Regions from separate parts of the Paraburkholderia sp. EB58 genome, predicted to be linked through region 2. Evidence: predicted binding sites of a transcription regulator. Region 2 holds the regulator's gene; the other holds the start of a gene.
The links. The regulator HrcA, encoded in region 2, represses chaperone genes, less so after heat shock. The targets are predictions, from matches to a motif close to TTAGCACTCNNNNNNNNNGAGTGCTAA.

Region 1 (7,450 bases), on a different contig from region 2:
CGGCATCTTCGCCGCCGCGCGAACCGAGGCCGCAAAGTCCACAAAGAATGCTTCGCGCTTGACGGTACTTTCGCGCGGCGCGTCTTCTCCCTCGTCCTTCAACGTGAGACCGGCGATCTTCGGCTGTTCGAGTGAGCCGCCTGACAGCTCGAGCAGATCCAGCGTCGAATCGTTGAGCTGCTTCACGAGTTCAATGCACTCCGCGTTGGTGAAGCCGCCCTTCTGGAAATCCGAGGAATTGAGCTTTAGCGCAACGGGGAAAGCGGGCCCGACAGCGGAGCGAACTGCAGCCACGACCTCCAGCACGAAGCGGAAACGGTTTTCAAGCGAACCTCCCCAGCGGTCGGTACGCTTGTTGGCAAGCGGGCTAAGGAACTGCGAAATCAGATAGCCGTGCGCCCCATGCAGCGAGACACCGGTGAAACCGGCCTCGCGGACCTTCCCGGCCGCGAAGGCGAATTGGCCGATGGCCTGCAGGATCTGCTCCTCGGTCATTTCACGCGGCGTGGCAAAAGAAAATCCTGCGCCCCGCATCACATCAATATCCACAGAGGATGGCGCGAGTGGCGAGGGATTGATCGCGTCTTGCACCTGCCGGCCGGTATGACTGAGCTGGGCCCAGAAATGCGCGCCTTCCGACGTTCCGGCTGCGGCGAGCCGCGCCAGTTGCACCTGCCCGCTATCGTCATGTATGACGATGTTGCCTGGGCGCTCGAGGTGCCACCGATCCACCTGGATATTGCCGGAAAGGAGAAGGCCGGCGCCAGAACGCGCCCAGCGGCGGTACAGCGCCTCGAGGCGCGGTGTCGAATGGTTGTTGGCATCGGCCATGCCTTCGCTCATCGCCGCCTTGGCGAGACGGTTTGCCAGGATGGCGCCGCCGGGCAGGCGCAGCGCCTGCGAGAGAGGATTGATCATCTGAATGTCCATCGGGGAAAGGTTATGTGGAGGTCGAGCCCCTCCCTGACAACGTAAAAGCGACTCGCCGCACAAACGACAGTACTCGCTGTCGTTTGTAGTATAGTGATCGCTGTCGTATGATGCGTCAAGCAGATAAAAGAGGGACACGTGATGGTCAAGACCTGGTCGGACGACAATCCAAAGGCCGCGCTGATGTCGCGCAAGCGAACGATGATCGTCGACGCTGCGCTGCGGGCGTTCCTTGAGAATGGCTATGCGGAGAGTTCAGTCAATCGCATCGCCGAGGAAGCGGGCGTGTCGATCAAGACGCTGTACCGCCACTTCGAGAGTAAGGACGATCTGTTCAGTGCGGTGATGCACGCGGCCTGCTCAACGCCGGATACCCAGTCGATTTCCACAACGGGAGTAAAAGAGGCCGACGAGCCGGACTGGTTTCATGCCCCCCCGACGGTCGCACTACCGCTAGCAGGGGGCGAGTATCTTAGGCATGCGCTTTCGGAAGAACAGTTGGCCTTATATCGCGTAGTCACGCGCGATGCGCCTCGTTTCCCCGAACTGGCCCGCCGGTACCGTGAGCAGGTTACGGGTACGCGCGACGCACTATTCGCGAGCTACCTGGAGCGGTGGCTGCCTGTCGTGGGCTGGCAGGTAGCCGACAAATACGGTGCTGCCGCCGTCTTTGCGGCGCTGCTAAAGGCCGCGCTTTTTGACGATGTGTTGTTCGGCGTGAAAGGCGTCAGCGAAGAAGAGATTGCCTCTTGTGCCAGCAACGCTGCGACTCAGATGCTGGCCCTCATGGAAGGCGGCCGGCTCTAGCATGATTGCTGTTGAGGAAACGGGCGTGCGCGTCCGGAGGCAAGCTGACGGCGTCAGTGCCGGCTACGCCGCCCGTGCCATGCCAGAATTGAATGGCGATATCCCTCGGGGAGTGCAGCGGGGAGCGCATTGATGTCGAAGGCGCCCGCCTGGAGGTGCTCTTCGCTAATTTTCAGGGGGAGCGCCCCAGCCAGCCTGCAGCCGTATGTCACGACATACCGATCGTTTAGGCGTTTGCAGGACTCCCGCCCACGGCAAGCGGATCGACATAATCCTCAGCGTCGATGTCGTACCCCGACGGCTCCCACCGGATTGCCAGCAAAACCAGCAGCGAAGTCAGTGGCGCAACCGCGATCACCCAGAACACCTTCGTGCCAAGCGCGGCCGAGAGGACCGGAAACAGAAACAGCGAAACCGTCGAAGCCGAGCGCACGAGTGTCTGGTTAAATCCCACGCCAATGCCGCGAATAGAGGTCGGATAGCTGAGCGATGCATAGGTCATCGAATGCGATCCAGGCCCAAAGCCCTGCCCGAACAGATAACCCCCCAGCAACAGAATGGCCAGCACCACGAGCACACCGCTGCCCGGTTTGCCGATCAAGGCGAGCCCGATCAGCGAGGCGAACTGCAGCGAGTGCCCAAGCACTGTCATCTTCCATGCACCGACGGTCGGCGCGGTGCGCACGCCGATCAATCCGCCGACAAAAGCAAACGCCAGATTCAGCGTTAGCGCGGCGATGATCGTCGTGAGCGGTCCTTGATGAAAGAAGCTGGTGATGATCACAGGCAAGCCGAAGATGATCGCGTTGTAGCCGAATGACGATGCAGCGCCAATCGTGGCGGCGAGAATCGTACGACTGCGGTAAGTCCGGTTAAACAGCACTCCGTAGTTGCGCCAAGACGCGGCGCGCGGCGCCTTGACCGGCGCGGCGCTTTTCTCGACCACAGCATCCACGCCATACGAGCGCTTGAGAATGCGCGCGGCTTCATCCAGATCGCCCTGATTTGCAGCCCACACCGGCGACTCGCTGATGTAGCGGCTGCGCACGAGAATAATCACGATGGCGGGCACCGCGCCAAAGGCGAGCGTCAGGCGCCACAGCCAGCCCAGTTGATGCTCGGGGAGGATCGCATACAGTCCGAGGATCAGCAGATAACAGGTACTGGTAGCCGCATACCACGCCGGGCACCACGCAGCCACACTGGCCGCCTTGTTGCCCTTGCCCGCTACGCGCGAAAACTCCGCCAGAAACGCCATGGCCACCGGCAGATCGAGGCCAACACCGAAGCCCATCAGAAAACGCGCACCGCCAAGCACCCATGCGTTCGGCGCAAGACCCGCCGCGATGGCGGCGACCACGAAAAACAGCATGTCAGCCATGAACACGCGATAACGTCCGATCCGGTCGGTCAGATAGCCGCCAAAAAGCGCGCCGAGAACGGCACCAAACGTGATCGCGGATGAAACGAAGCCCACCTGTACCGGCGAAAGCGAAAATTGGCGCGCGATGTCCTTGATGCCGTAAGCGAGCGAAGTCAGATCGTAGGCGTCCAGAAAGACCCCACCCAGTGCAATTGCAATCACGACGCGAGCGTTGCTTCCTTTCGCAGCGCCCGCGTTGACGATGCGCGAGACGTCCTGAGCGGAGCGGATGACGGCGGGACGGGAAGCACTGCCGGCCTCCGGCTGCGTGTCGACGGTCGTCGACGGAAAAGCAACGGTGGACATGATGTCGGATTTCGCGTGAGTAGCTGAAGCGTTGCATGGTAGCCATGCGCACTGCATCGGCAAAACGACGAATTCATATATGCAAATCTGCCCTTTGCCCGGTAGCCCGCTCCCCCCTTCAACCCCGATTTTGCAGCGTGCCCGATAACCTAAACAGCAAAACGCGGATAAGCATCTGAGGATTCGTTATTGGAGGGGCTCCTTGCCCATTCTTATACTCAGTCACGGTCAGCACTCGCCAGCGAAGAGTGCCAAATCTCCTCCGCAGGAACGTCTAAATAAGCCTACGTCCTTTGCATGATCGCGTCATCGTCAAGCGTCTCGATCAGGCGACCAAAACTGCCTCGGGCATCGTGATTCCCGAGAGCGCCGCCGAAAAACCCGACCAGGGCGAAGTGCTCGCCGTCGGTCCCGGCAAGCGCGATAGCGACGGCAAGCGCATCGAGCCGGATCTGAAGGTGGGCGAGCGCGTGTTGTTCGGCAAGTACTCGGGCCAGCAGGTCAAGGTCGACGGTACCGACCTGCTCGTGCTGCGCGAAGAAGACATCGTCGCCGTAGTCCACCAATAACGGAGCATCACAAGATGGCAGCCAAAGAAATCGTCTTTAGCGACAACGCGCGTTCGAAACTGGTCGAAGGCGTGAACCTGCTCGCGAATGCAGTGAAGGTCACTCTGGGTCCGAAGGGCCGCAATGTGGTGCTGGAGCGCACGTTCGGTGCACCGATCGTGACCAAGGATGGCGTGTCGGTCGCCAAGGAAATCGAACTGGCCGACAAGCTGCAAAATATCGGCGCGCAACTGGTGAAGGAAGTGGCTTCGCGTACCAGCGACGCCGCAGGCGACGGTACCACTACCGCCACCGTGCTGGCTCAGGCTATCGTGCGTGAAGGCCAGAAATACGTTGCCGCAGGTCTCAACCCGCTCGATCTGAAGCGTGGCATCGACAAGGCCGTGATCGCCGCCATCGACGAACTGAAAAAGATCAGCAAGCCGACCACCACCAGCAAGGAAATCGCCCAGGTGGCGACGATCTCCGCTAACGGCGAGGAATCGATCGGCCAGCGTATCGCCGAGGCGATTGACCGCGTCGGCAAGGAAGGCGTGATTACCGTCGAAGACGGCAAGTCGCTCGAGGACGAACTGGAAGTGGTCGAGGGTCTGCAGTTCGATCGCGGCTACCTGTCGCCGTATTTCATCAATAACCCGGACAAGCAGGTCGCCGTTCTCGACAACCCGTTTATCCTGCTGCACGACAAGAAGATTTCGAACATTCGCGATCTGCTGCCGGTGCTCGAGCAGGTCGCCAAGGCGGGCCGCCCGCTCCTGATCATCGCCGAGGACGTCGAAGGCGAAGCACTGGCGACGCTGGTGGTCAACAACATCCGCGGCATTCTGAAGACGGTCGCGGTCAAGGCGCCCGGCTTCGGCGACCGCCGCAAAGCATTGCTCGAAGACATCGCGATCCTGACCGGCGGCCAGGTCATTGCCGAAGAAACCGGCCTCACGCTCGAAAAGGCCACGCTAGCTGAGCTGGGTCAGGCCAAGCGCATCGAAGTGGGCAAGGAAAACACCACGGTGATCGACGGCGGCGGCGACCCGAAGACCATCGAAGCGCAAGCGAAGCAGATTCGCGTGCAGATCGAAGAAGCCACCTCCGATTACGACCGCGAAAAACTCCAGGAGCGTGTTGCGAAGCTGGCGGGCGGCGTGGCCGTGATCAAGGTGGCGGTGCGACCGAGATTGAAGTCAAGGAAAAGAAGGACCGCGTCGACGATGCGTTGCATGCAACCCGCGCGGCTGTCGAAGAAGGCATCGTGCCGGGTGGCGGTGTAGCGCTGATCCGCGTACGGAACGCGATCGTCAATCTGAAAGGCAGCAACGCGGATCAGGACGCAGGCGTAAAGATCGTGCTGCGTGCACTTGAAGAGCCGCTGCGCCAGATCGTCTCGAACGCCGGCGAGGAAGCCAGCGTGGTGGTGGCGAAGGTGTCGCAAGGCAGCGGCAACTTTGGTTACAACGCGCAGACTGGCGAATACGGCGATCTGGTGGAATCGGGCGTGCTCGATCCGACCAAGGTCACGCGCACGGCACTGCAGAATGCGGCTTCGATTGCGGGCCTGTTGCTCACGACCGATGCGACGGTGTACGAAGCACCGAAGGATGCCGCGCCGGCAGCGTCTGCAGGCGGTCCGGGTGCCGGCGGCCCGGGCTTCGATTTCTAGGCGCCTATGCTTGCACGCCGCTGATTCCGCGGTCTTCAAGGACGAACATGCCCGCCTCGTGCGGGCATGTTCGCATCGATTCGCTCCGAATCGTCTATAACAGCTTACTAGCACTTCATCTGCACTGGCTGAGCGATCCGATCCGTGGCAGCGCCTCTGTCGCCCAGCCAGCTTTCGTTTCTTTCTGGATAGAGCCATGACGACACCGAACGCCCGTACTGCGGACCATCCCATCGACAAACAGTTTCTTAGCCGCTGGTCGCCTCGCGCGTTCACGCCGGAGACCATTCCCGAGTCGACGCTATTGACGTTCTTCGAAGCGGCGCGCTGGGCGCCCTCCTCCTACAACTCGCAGCCGTGGCGATTTGCCTACGCCCGGCGCGACACGGAGCATTGGACGCGCTTTCTAGGCTTCCTCAATGAGTTCAATCAGAGTTGGGCCCAACATGCGGCGGCCATCGTGATCGTGTTGTCGAAGAGCACCTTTACGCCGCCCGGTGGGAGCGCTGAAGTGCCCGCGTCGACGCACTCATTCGACACCGGCGCGGCATGGGGCTATCTCGCGCTGCAGGCCAGTCTCTCGGGATGGAATGCTCACGGTATGGCCGGTATCGAGCACGACAAGATTCGTCAGGGACTGGCCGTCCCCGACCTGTATTCGATCGAAGCGGGGGTTGCAATCGGACGGGCCGGCGACAAGAGCTTGCTGCCGGAGGGGTTGCAGGCCCGTGAAGTGCACACCCCGCGCAAGCCGTTGGCTGAGTTCGCTGCCGAGGGCCGTTTCGTTCCGTGATGGTGCAGTCGCCATAGGCCTGCGTCAGTGCTTGAGCCGGCCGGTCGCCTTAACCGGCCCTGTTGAACGAAAGCGGAATACGCTGGCCTGTGCGATCCGATTCGACGATCTGGTCCATCAGTTCATGCATGCGAACCGCGTCGACGAAAGTGGGCGCGAACCATCGCCGTAAACAAGACGTCCAGGAAGTGGCCACCATAGATTGAAAGCAAGCTGGAGAAGTTCTCTTCGGGAATCGTGTAGTACAGCGAAGCAGGCCGTTCTCGCTGAAAGTACTCCACACTCACGTGCAGGCGCGCCGAGCGTACTTCGCCAATCTCGCCTCGCTCCAGCAAATCACGCACATAACGGTAGCCCGGATTCAGGCGCCGTTGCAGACCGACGATGGTGCGCACACCCACCTTATCGCCTAACTCAAGCAACTCCTTGCACAACGCCGTGCTGGGCGTCAGGAGCCATTCGCAGTAGACGTCCTTACCTGCCTCGATGGCGGCGCGGATGCCCTCCTCGTGCTGGAACGCAGGCGTCAATACGAGTACGAGATCCACTTCCGGATGCGATACCAGTTCCTGCAGCGAGCTTGCCGCGTATCTGTAGCCTTTTGACCTGTGACGCGCTGCGGGGCGCGCCAGTCCGGCCTGGTACGCCACAATTACGGACCTTTCTGTCCTATATATTCGGAACCTTAGCCCATTTTTCTTCTCTCGGTCCACCCATACACTGCTCCTCAAGGTCGAAAGCCCGCTGTCGATCAAGCGTCACCGGCCACTACTCTCGAGGAAATCATGTCCAAACTTCATTCCGCAGTCAAAGTCGGTCCCTACGAATTTAGCCATCGCGTAGTACTGGCGCCGCTCACGCGCATGCGGGCCGAAGAAGGCGCCAGGCCCGGCCCGCTGATGGCCGAGTACTATGCGCAACGTACATCAGAAGGCGGCTTCCTGATCAGCGAAGCCACCATCGCCGCG
Region 2 (7,450 bases):
TGACGACCCCGCGCGAGGCTGAACCGCTCGCGCGCGAGATCGTCGAGATGCGTGAGCGCGTGTGGGCCGGGCATCCCAACCGGACCCAGCTGTTCGATTTGAAGCACGATCGCGGCGGGATGGTGGATATCGAGTTCACCGTTCAGTACTGGGTGCTGCTGCACGCGGCGCGTGATCCGGAATTGATCCGCAACACCGGTAATATCGCGTTGCTGCGCGAGGTGTCGCGCTTCGGGATGATGAGCGAGGAGGAGGCCGAGACGGTTGGCGCCGCGTATCGCACTTACCGCAAGCTGCAGCACAAGCTGAGGCTCGACGGGATGGAGAAGGCGCGCGTCGAGCCGGCAGCCGTCGAGGCGGAGCGCCAGGCGGTGCTGGCGTTGTGGCAGCGGGTGTTTGGGTAGCGGTTTGGCTGGCGCAGGGCTTAAGACACCCAGGACTTTGAGCGTGCTGCACGGCCTTGCTCTATGAATACGGGTAAGGGGCCGCTCTGATGTTGGGACGGCCCGCAGACCCTGTACTGGCTTCCTTCTACGCTGCGAGCATTTCCTTGGCGTGCTTGCGCGTCGTGGCGGTGATCTCCAGGCCGCCGAGCATGCGCGCCACTTCTTCGATCCGGCTCGCCTTGTCGAGCGACGTGACGCTGCTGACCGTCCCGCCTTTGCCGTTCGTGGCCTTCGCCACCTGGAAGTGATGGTCGCCGCGCGCGGCGACCTGCGGCAAATGCGTCACGCACAGCACCTGGCGGGCCCGCCCGAGCTGATGCAGCAATCGTCCGACCACTTCCGCAACGCCACCGCCAATTCCGGTATCGACTTCGTCGAAGATCAGGGTGGGCGTCGGGCTGGCGGCGCTGGCGATCACGGCGAGCGCAAGGCTGATCCGCGCCAGTTCGCCGCCCGAAGCGACCTTTGCGAGCGGCCGCAGCGGCACGCCAGCATGGCCCGCAACCCGGAACTCCACCTGTTCCAGCCCGTGCGCGCCACCTTCCGGTAATGCCACGAGAGCGACTTCGAAGCTACCGCCTTTCATCGACAGTTCCTGCATGCCCGTGGTGACCGCTGAGCCGAGTGCCTTGGCGGCCTTGGCGCGCGCCTTCGAGAGTTGCCTGGCCTCGGCGAGATAGGCTTCCTTCGCTTTGGCTTCGGCAGCGTGCAGGGCGTCCAGATCCGCGGCGGCGTCGAGAGCGGCCAGTTGCGCGCGACGTGCGGCGTGTTCCTCGGGCAGCGTTTGCGGCTGCAAACGGAATTTGCGTGCGGCCGAATGGAGTGCGTCGACGCGCTTCTCGATCTGGGCGAGGCGCTCGGGGTCGAGCTCCAGCCGCTGCGCATAGTGGCTCAGCGAATACGCGGCTTCCTGCAACTGGATCTCGGCGGGTTCGAGTGCGGCGAGGGCGTCGTTCAGCGCCGGATCGATTTCCGCGAGATCGCGCAGTCTGGAGACGATCGACGCGAGATGCGTGATCATCGCCTCGTCCGATTCGGACAGCGCGGCAAGCGCACCTTGCACGCCTTCGATCAGATTAGCCGAATGCGACAGGCGGTTGTGTTCGGCGTTGACCTCTTCCCATTCGCCCGGCTGCGGGGCGAGCTTGTCGAGCTCGGCCAACTGCCATGCGAGGCGTTCGCGCTCGAGTTGCAGCTCGCGGTCACGAGATTTGGCGAGTTCGACCGCTTGCATCTTCTCCCGCCAGTTGCGCCAGGCGCGGCCCACGGCGCCTGCCTTGTCGATCAGCCCGGCATGGGTGTCGAACAGCTCGCGCTGGGCGTCCGGGCGCATCAGCAACCGGTGCGCATGCTGCCCGTGAATGTCGACCAGCATTTCGCCGACTTCGCGCAATTGCGCGAGCGTCGCCGCGGTGCCGTTGATGAAGGCACGCGAGCGGCCGTTCGCGTCGACCACGCGCCGCAGCATGACGGTGCTGCCGTGCGGGTCGTCGGCCGCTGCAGCGCCTGGCGAGGCGAGCGCCTGCTCGTCGAGCCACTGCTCGAGTTGCGCGTGGGTTTCGAATTCCGCGGTGATATCGGCACGGGCCTCGCCGGTGCGCACGACGCTTGCGTCGGCACGGGCGCCGAGCGCCAATGCCAGAGCGTCGATCAGGATCGACTTGCCGGCGCCTGTTTCACCTGAAAAAACCGTAAAGCCGCTATCGAATTCAAGATCGAGCGCGGCGACGATGACGAAGTCGCGTATCGAGAGGTGGCGAAGCATGGAGGTCGTCTGGTGGGCGTGGGTTACCGGCTGGGGCGATCCGCTCAGGGCTTGATGTCGTCTTCGTGCGACGGGTATTCGTTCCAGTGAAGTTTCTTGCGTAGGGTCGCGTAATAGCTATAGCCGACCGGATGCAGCAACGGCACGGTATGGCGCGAGCGGCGAACCTCGATAGTGTCGTTGTGTTCGAGTGCGGTGAACGACTGCATGTCGAAATTGACGTTCACGTCTCGTCCCGCGACGATCTGGATGCTGACCTTCGAGTCGTCCGGCAGCACGATAGGCCGGTTCGACAGCGCGTGCGGCGCGATCGGCACCAGCACGATGCCTTGCAACTGCGGATGCAGGATCGGCCCCGCCGATGACAGCGAATAGGCGGTCGAGCCGGTCGGCGTGGCGACGATCAGGCCGTCCGAGCGCTGGTTGTACATGAAGCGGCCGTCAACCGAGACGTGCAGTTCTGCCATCCCCGAGAAGCCGCTGCGGTTCACCACCACGTCGTTGAACGCGAGCGCGTGGTAAATCGGGCTGCCGTCGCGCATGATGCGCGCCTCGAGCAGCGTGCGTTCCTCGCGCTCGAAGTGGCCGCCAAGCATCTGCGGAACGATGACCTGCATGTCGGAAATCGGGATGTCGGTGATAAAGCCGACGCGCCCATGGTTGATGCCGATCAGCGGCGTGCGGTACGGCGCGAGCTGGCGGCCGATGCCGAGCATCGTGCCGTCGCCGCCGAGCACCACGGCGACGTCGGCGCGCGCGCCGATCTCCGCTGGACGCAGGGCCGGGTATTCGGTGATGCCGATCTCCGCAGCGGTGTCCGCTTCGAATACCACCTCGAAGCCGCGCTTCGCGATGCACGAGGCGAGCGCGGTCAGCGGCTCACCGATGCCTGGCGTATTGTTGCGCCCGACTAGCGCGACGGTCTTGAACTGGCTGGTAACTTGCATGCCGGCATTACACCATAGGTGGGGGCTGAAAAGAACCGTCCGCGGCCATACGGGCGGCCGACGCGGGGCGGGTGCGAAACGTGCTGCCGAGGATTATCGTTAGAATGGTTAAGTCATGATGACAGGGGGCGCCGGGTGCCTCGACGAACCAACGGACACGGGTCTCCGCGAGGCGCTGAGTCGCCGGCCGGATTCGCGGGCAGAGCTCGACGGAACCCAGGCAGATATTGACGGAACCCAGGCAGATATTGTTAGCGCTCGCGGTTGTTGCGTCATTAAGCTAAAATTTTCCGTCATGCTAGATCCCCGCGCACAAACCCTCCTCAAAACGCTGATCGAGCGCTACATCGCCGAAGGTCAGCCGGTCGGTTCGCGCACGTTGTCCCGCTATTCCGGCCTGGAATTGAGCCCGGCGACGATCCGCAATGTGATGTCCGATCTGGAGGAGCTGGGGCTCGTGATCAGCCCACACACCTCGGCGGGCCGCATTCCCACGCCGCGTGGCTACCGCCTCTTCGTCGACACGATGCTCACCGTCGAATCCGCCGCCGACGAAGAAGCCGTCACCCGTACTGTCAAGACCACCCTGCAGGCGGGCGAGCCGCAGAAGATCGTGGCGGCAGCGGCGAGCGTGCTGTCCAACCTGTCGCAGTTCGCCGGCGTGGTGCTGACGCCGCGGCGCAGCCATGTGTTCAAGCAGATCGAGTTCATGCGCCTGTCCGACAAGCGCATCCTGCTTATCATCGTCACGCCCGAGGGCGACGTACAGAACCGCATCATGGCGACGCAGCGCGACTTTTCGCCGTCGCAACTGGTGGAGGCGTCCAACTACATCAACGCCCACTTCGCCGGCCTGTCGTTCGACGAGGTGCGCCGGCGCCTGCGCGAAGAGATCGACGAACTGCGCGGCGATATGACCACCCTCATGCACGCTGCCGTCACCGCCAGCACCGACGAAACCGACGCCGGCGAGACCGTGCTGATATCCGGCGAGCGCAATCTGCTCGAAGTGGCCGACCTGTCCTCCGACATGGCGCGGCTGCGCAAGCTGTTTGATGTATTCGACCAAAAGACCAGCCTCCTTCAGTTGCTCGACGTGTCGAGTCACGCCCAAGGCGTGCAGATTTTCATTGGCGGCGAGTCGAACCTCGTGCCGATCGAAGAAATGAGCGTGGTGACCGCGCCATACGAAGTGAACGGCAAGATCGTTGGTACGCTCGGCGTGATCGGACCCACGCGGATGGCCTACAACCGTGTGATCCCGATCGTCGATATTACGGCGCGTCTGCTTTCGCTGACGCTTAGCCAGCAGTAACAACTGCACGTGGCTAAACGCGGCGGCCTGTGCCGCTGCCTGCAACCGGCCTCCCGGCCAACGCCCGAACTCATGCCGGTAATGATGCGGCGCGGCGCGGCGCTTGCCAATCGGCCGAATGGCCAGGTATGCGCGGCGGATCGCGCCGCTATAATGAGTTCCACCTGAAACGTTTTCCGCCGTAAGCGGCTAACCCTGTTGCCTATGCGTTTCGACCTCGAGCGGCCGTCTCAGCCCGCCACAGCCCACCGTGTGGCGGTGTTGCTGATCAATCTGGGCACGCCCGACGCACCAACGCCGAAGGCCGTGCGGCGCTATCTCGCGCAGTTTCTGTCCGACCCACGGGTGGTCGAGATTCCCGCCATCGCCTGGCAGGTCATCTTGCGGGTCCTGATCCTGCCTTTCCGCGGGCGCTCGTCGGCCAGGAAATATGCAGCCGTGTGGACGCCGGAAGGCTCGCCTTTGCGTGTGTTCACGGAGAAGCAGGTAGAAGGGCTGCGGCATCTCCTGCAGGTGAACGACTACACGGTGCTCGTGGACTACGCGATGCGCTATGGCATGCCGGGCATCCCGGACATGCTGAATCAGCTCAAGCTGGCCGGTGCCGAACGGGTGCTCCTCGTACCGATGTATCCGCAATACTCGTCGTCGACCACCGCTACGGCCTTCGACGCCGCATTTTCCGCGCTCAGGCGCATGCGCAACCAGCTCGAAATCCGCACCATCCGGCAATATGCCGACCATCCCGCGTATATCGCGGCGTTGGCTGCGCAGGTACACCACTACTGGCACGCTCATGGGCGTCCGGATTTCGCGGCGGGCGACAAGCTGGTGCTGAGCTTCCACGGCGTTCCCAAGCGCACGCTGGATCTGGGCGATCCCTATCACGACCAGTGTCAGCAAACCGGGGCGCTGCTGATGCAGGCGCTTGAACTGACATCGGTCGAATGCCGCGTTACGTTTCAATCGCGCTTCGGCAAGGCCGAATGGCTGCAGCCCTACACCGCGCCGACGCTCAAGGAACTGGGCGCGGCAGGCGTGCGCCGGGCCGACGTGTTCTGTCCGGGTTTCACGGCCGATTGCCTCGAAACAATCGAGGAAATCGGCATGGAGGTCCGCGATGAATTCGTCCACGCCGGCGGCAAGGAGTTTCACCGGATTCCTTGCTTGAACGCCTCGCAAGCGTGGATTGCCGCGCTTGGTGAGATCGTCGCGCAGAATCTGCAGGGCTGGCCGGTTCAGACGGCATCCGTGCAGGGCGTGGTGGAAGCGTGAGACATTGTTGCAACGCGCTTGGGGCGCCAGACTGACCGATGAACTACAAGATTTTCACCGAACCCGGTGCGCGTCTGCGCATCGACAAATGGCTGTGGGCCGCACGCTTCTTCAAGACGCGCTCGCTCGCGGCGGACGCGGTCGATAAAGGCCATGTGCGCATCGGCGGGGCCACGGTCAAGCCGGCCAAGGAAGTGCGGGTCGGCGACCTCGTTGAGATCGAGATTGAAAGGATAATCTGGCAGGTCGAGGTGCTAGGCGTCTGCGACGTGCGCGGGCCGGCTAGCGTGGCGCAGACGCTTTATGCGGAGACTGAGGACAGCAAGGTGAAGCGGCAGGAGGAGCAGGAGCGGCGCAAAACGTATCGCGAGCCGGCCGCCGCTTTGCACGGGCGTCCGACCAAGCGCGACCGGCGCATTATCGACAAATTTTCAGGTGGGGATTAAACAGCTGTTCCATCGTGGCGTGCACACCGCCATACTCCGTCGTGCTGTCGTTCACGGCCCCCGACATGCAGATGGTCGTGGTTCCCGCGACGAGCACCAAGGCGACCACGGCTATTGCGAAGGTCAGTTTCACGGTACGCCCCCGGAAGGATGCTGAACGAACACTCAGTTAGTTAATTGAGGTGGTATATATCGGGTTAGGGTAAACGTGCCTTTCCCGATGAATGTCTGCAGTTTAGGTCAGTCCTCGACCCCGCTCAATCTCATTCTGATGAAGTCAGGGTAATGGTTGTAACCAGGCATTTCTCCCGCACTGCTGCGGTGCAGAAAGGTCGTTTTGACCGCTTGAAATGGTGGTTTAGGTCCCCACCTTAAGCAGCGATGAACGGTGGCTCATGTGGTGTTTTTGCAACGCTCTTGCGAGCGCCATAAAGCCACAATGCGGCCGTCCTTGGCTTTAACTTTTTAACGACTTTCAGCGACATGGAAAACACGCAAGAGAACCCGACGAGCCAGAACCCCACGCCCGCCGAAGAAGCCGCGCGCCAGGCCGCCGAGGCCACCGCGGTTCAGCCCGACGCTAACCCGGCTGAAGGTGCGCCGGGCGCCGCCGCGCCGGCAGGCGTCGAAGCCGCCTTGGCTGAAGCGCAGGCCAAGATCGCCGAGCTGCAGGAGAGCTTCCTGCGTGCGAAGGCCGAGACCGAAAACGTGCGCCGCCGCGCGCAGGAAGACGTCTCCAAGGCCCATAAGTTTGCGATCGAAAGCTTTGCCGAGCACCTCTTGCCAGTGGTCGACAGTCTCGAGGCGGCCGTTGCGCACTCGTCCGACGACCTGCAGAAGGTCCGCGAAGGCGTCGAGCTGACGCTGCGTCAGTTGAACGGTGCGCTCGAGAAGGGTCGCGTCGTTGCGATCAATCCGCCGGCCGGCGAGAAGTTCGACCCACATCGTCACCAGGCCATCTCGATGGTGCCTGCCGAGCAGGAGCCGAACACGATCGTCTCCGTGCTGCAAAAGGGCTTTGTGATTGCCGATCGCGTGCTACGTCCGGCGCTCGTCACTGTCGCGCAGGCGAAGTAAGCGCCGGGTCTCACTGAAGAGCCTCCCGGGCCGACGCCGTCACCATGGCTAACCTTCCCGTCGACGCCACGGCTTTTGCCGTGTTCGAGATGCAGGAGTTGAGCGCGGAGTCGTTCGACGCCGGACTCGAAGCGGCCGGCGACGAGCTCGCTGTGGTGTTCTTCTGGGGGCTGGACTGT

Region 1: P3T40_RS38980 (co-chaperone GroES) is a predicted target of HrcA. The motif match lies at 3,695-3,721, and genes of this name have one in related genera.

Annotation. Positions count from the first base shown of each region.
Region 1 is NZ_JBNDMQ010000045.1:32,234-39,683, reverse strand. It holds gene P3T40_RS38995 (NADH:flavin oxidoreductase/NADH oxidase family protein) at 1-918, opposite strand, end outside; gene P3T40_RS38990 (TetR/AcrR family transcriptional regulator) at 1,072-1,737, shown strand; gene P3T40_RS38985 (MFS transporter) at 1,964-3,466, opposite strand; gene P3T40_RS38980 (co-chaperone GroES) at 3,745-4,035, shown strand; partial or broken gene groL (chaperonin GroEL) at 4,050-5,689, shown strand; gene P3T40_RS38970 (nitroreductase family protein) at 5,886-6,482, shown strand; gene P3T40_RS38965 (Gfo/Idh/MocA family protein) at 6,605-7,132, opposite strand; gene P3T40_RS38960 (alkene reductase) at 7,268-7,450, shown strand, end outside.
Region 2 is NZ_JBNDMQ010000003.1:227,699-235,148, reverse strand. It holds gene glnE (bifunctional [glutamate--ammonia ligase]-adenylyl-L-tyrosine phosphorylase/[glutamate--ammonia-ligase] adenylyltransferase) at 1-404, shown strand, start outside; gene recN (DNA repair protein RecN) at 532-2,211, opposite strand; gene P3T40_RS06225 (NAD kinase) at 2,256-3,158, opposite strand; gene hrcA (heat-inducible transcriptional repressor HrcA) at 3,454-4,473, shown strand; gene hemH (ferrochelatase) at 4,678-5,748, shown strand; gene P3T40_RS06210 (RNA-binding S4 domain-containing protein) at 5,787-6,194, shown strand; gene grpE (nucleotide exchange factor GrpE) at 6,678-7,271, shown strand; gene P3T40_RS06200 (thioredoxin family protein) at 7,316-7,450, shown strand, end outside.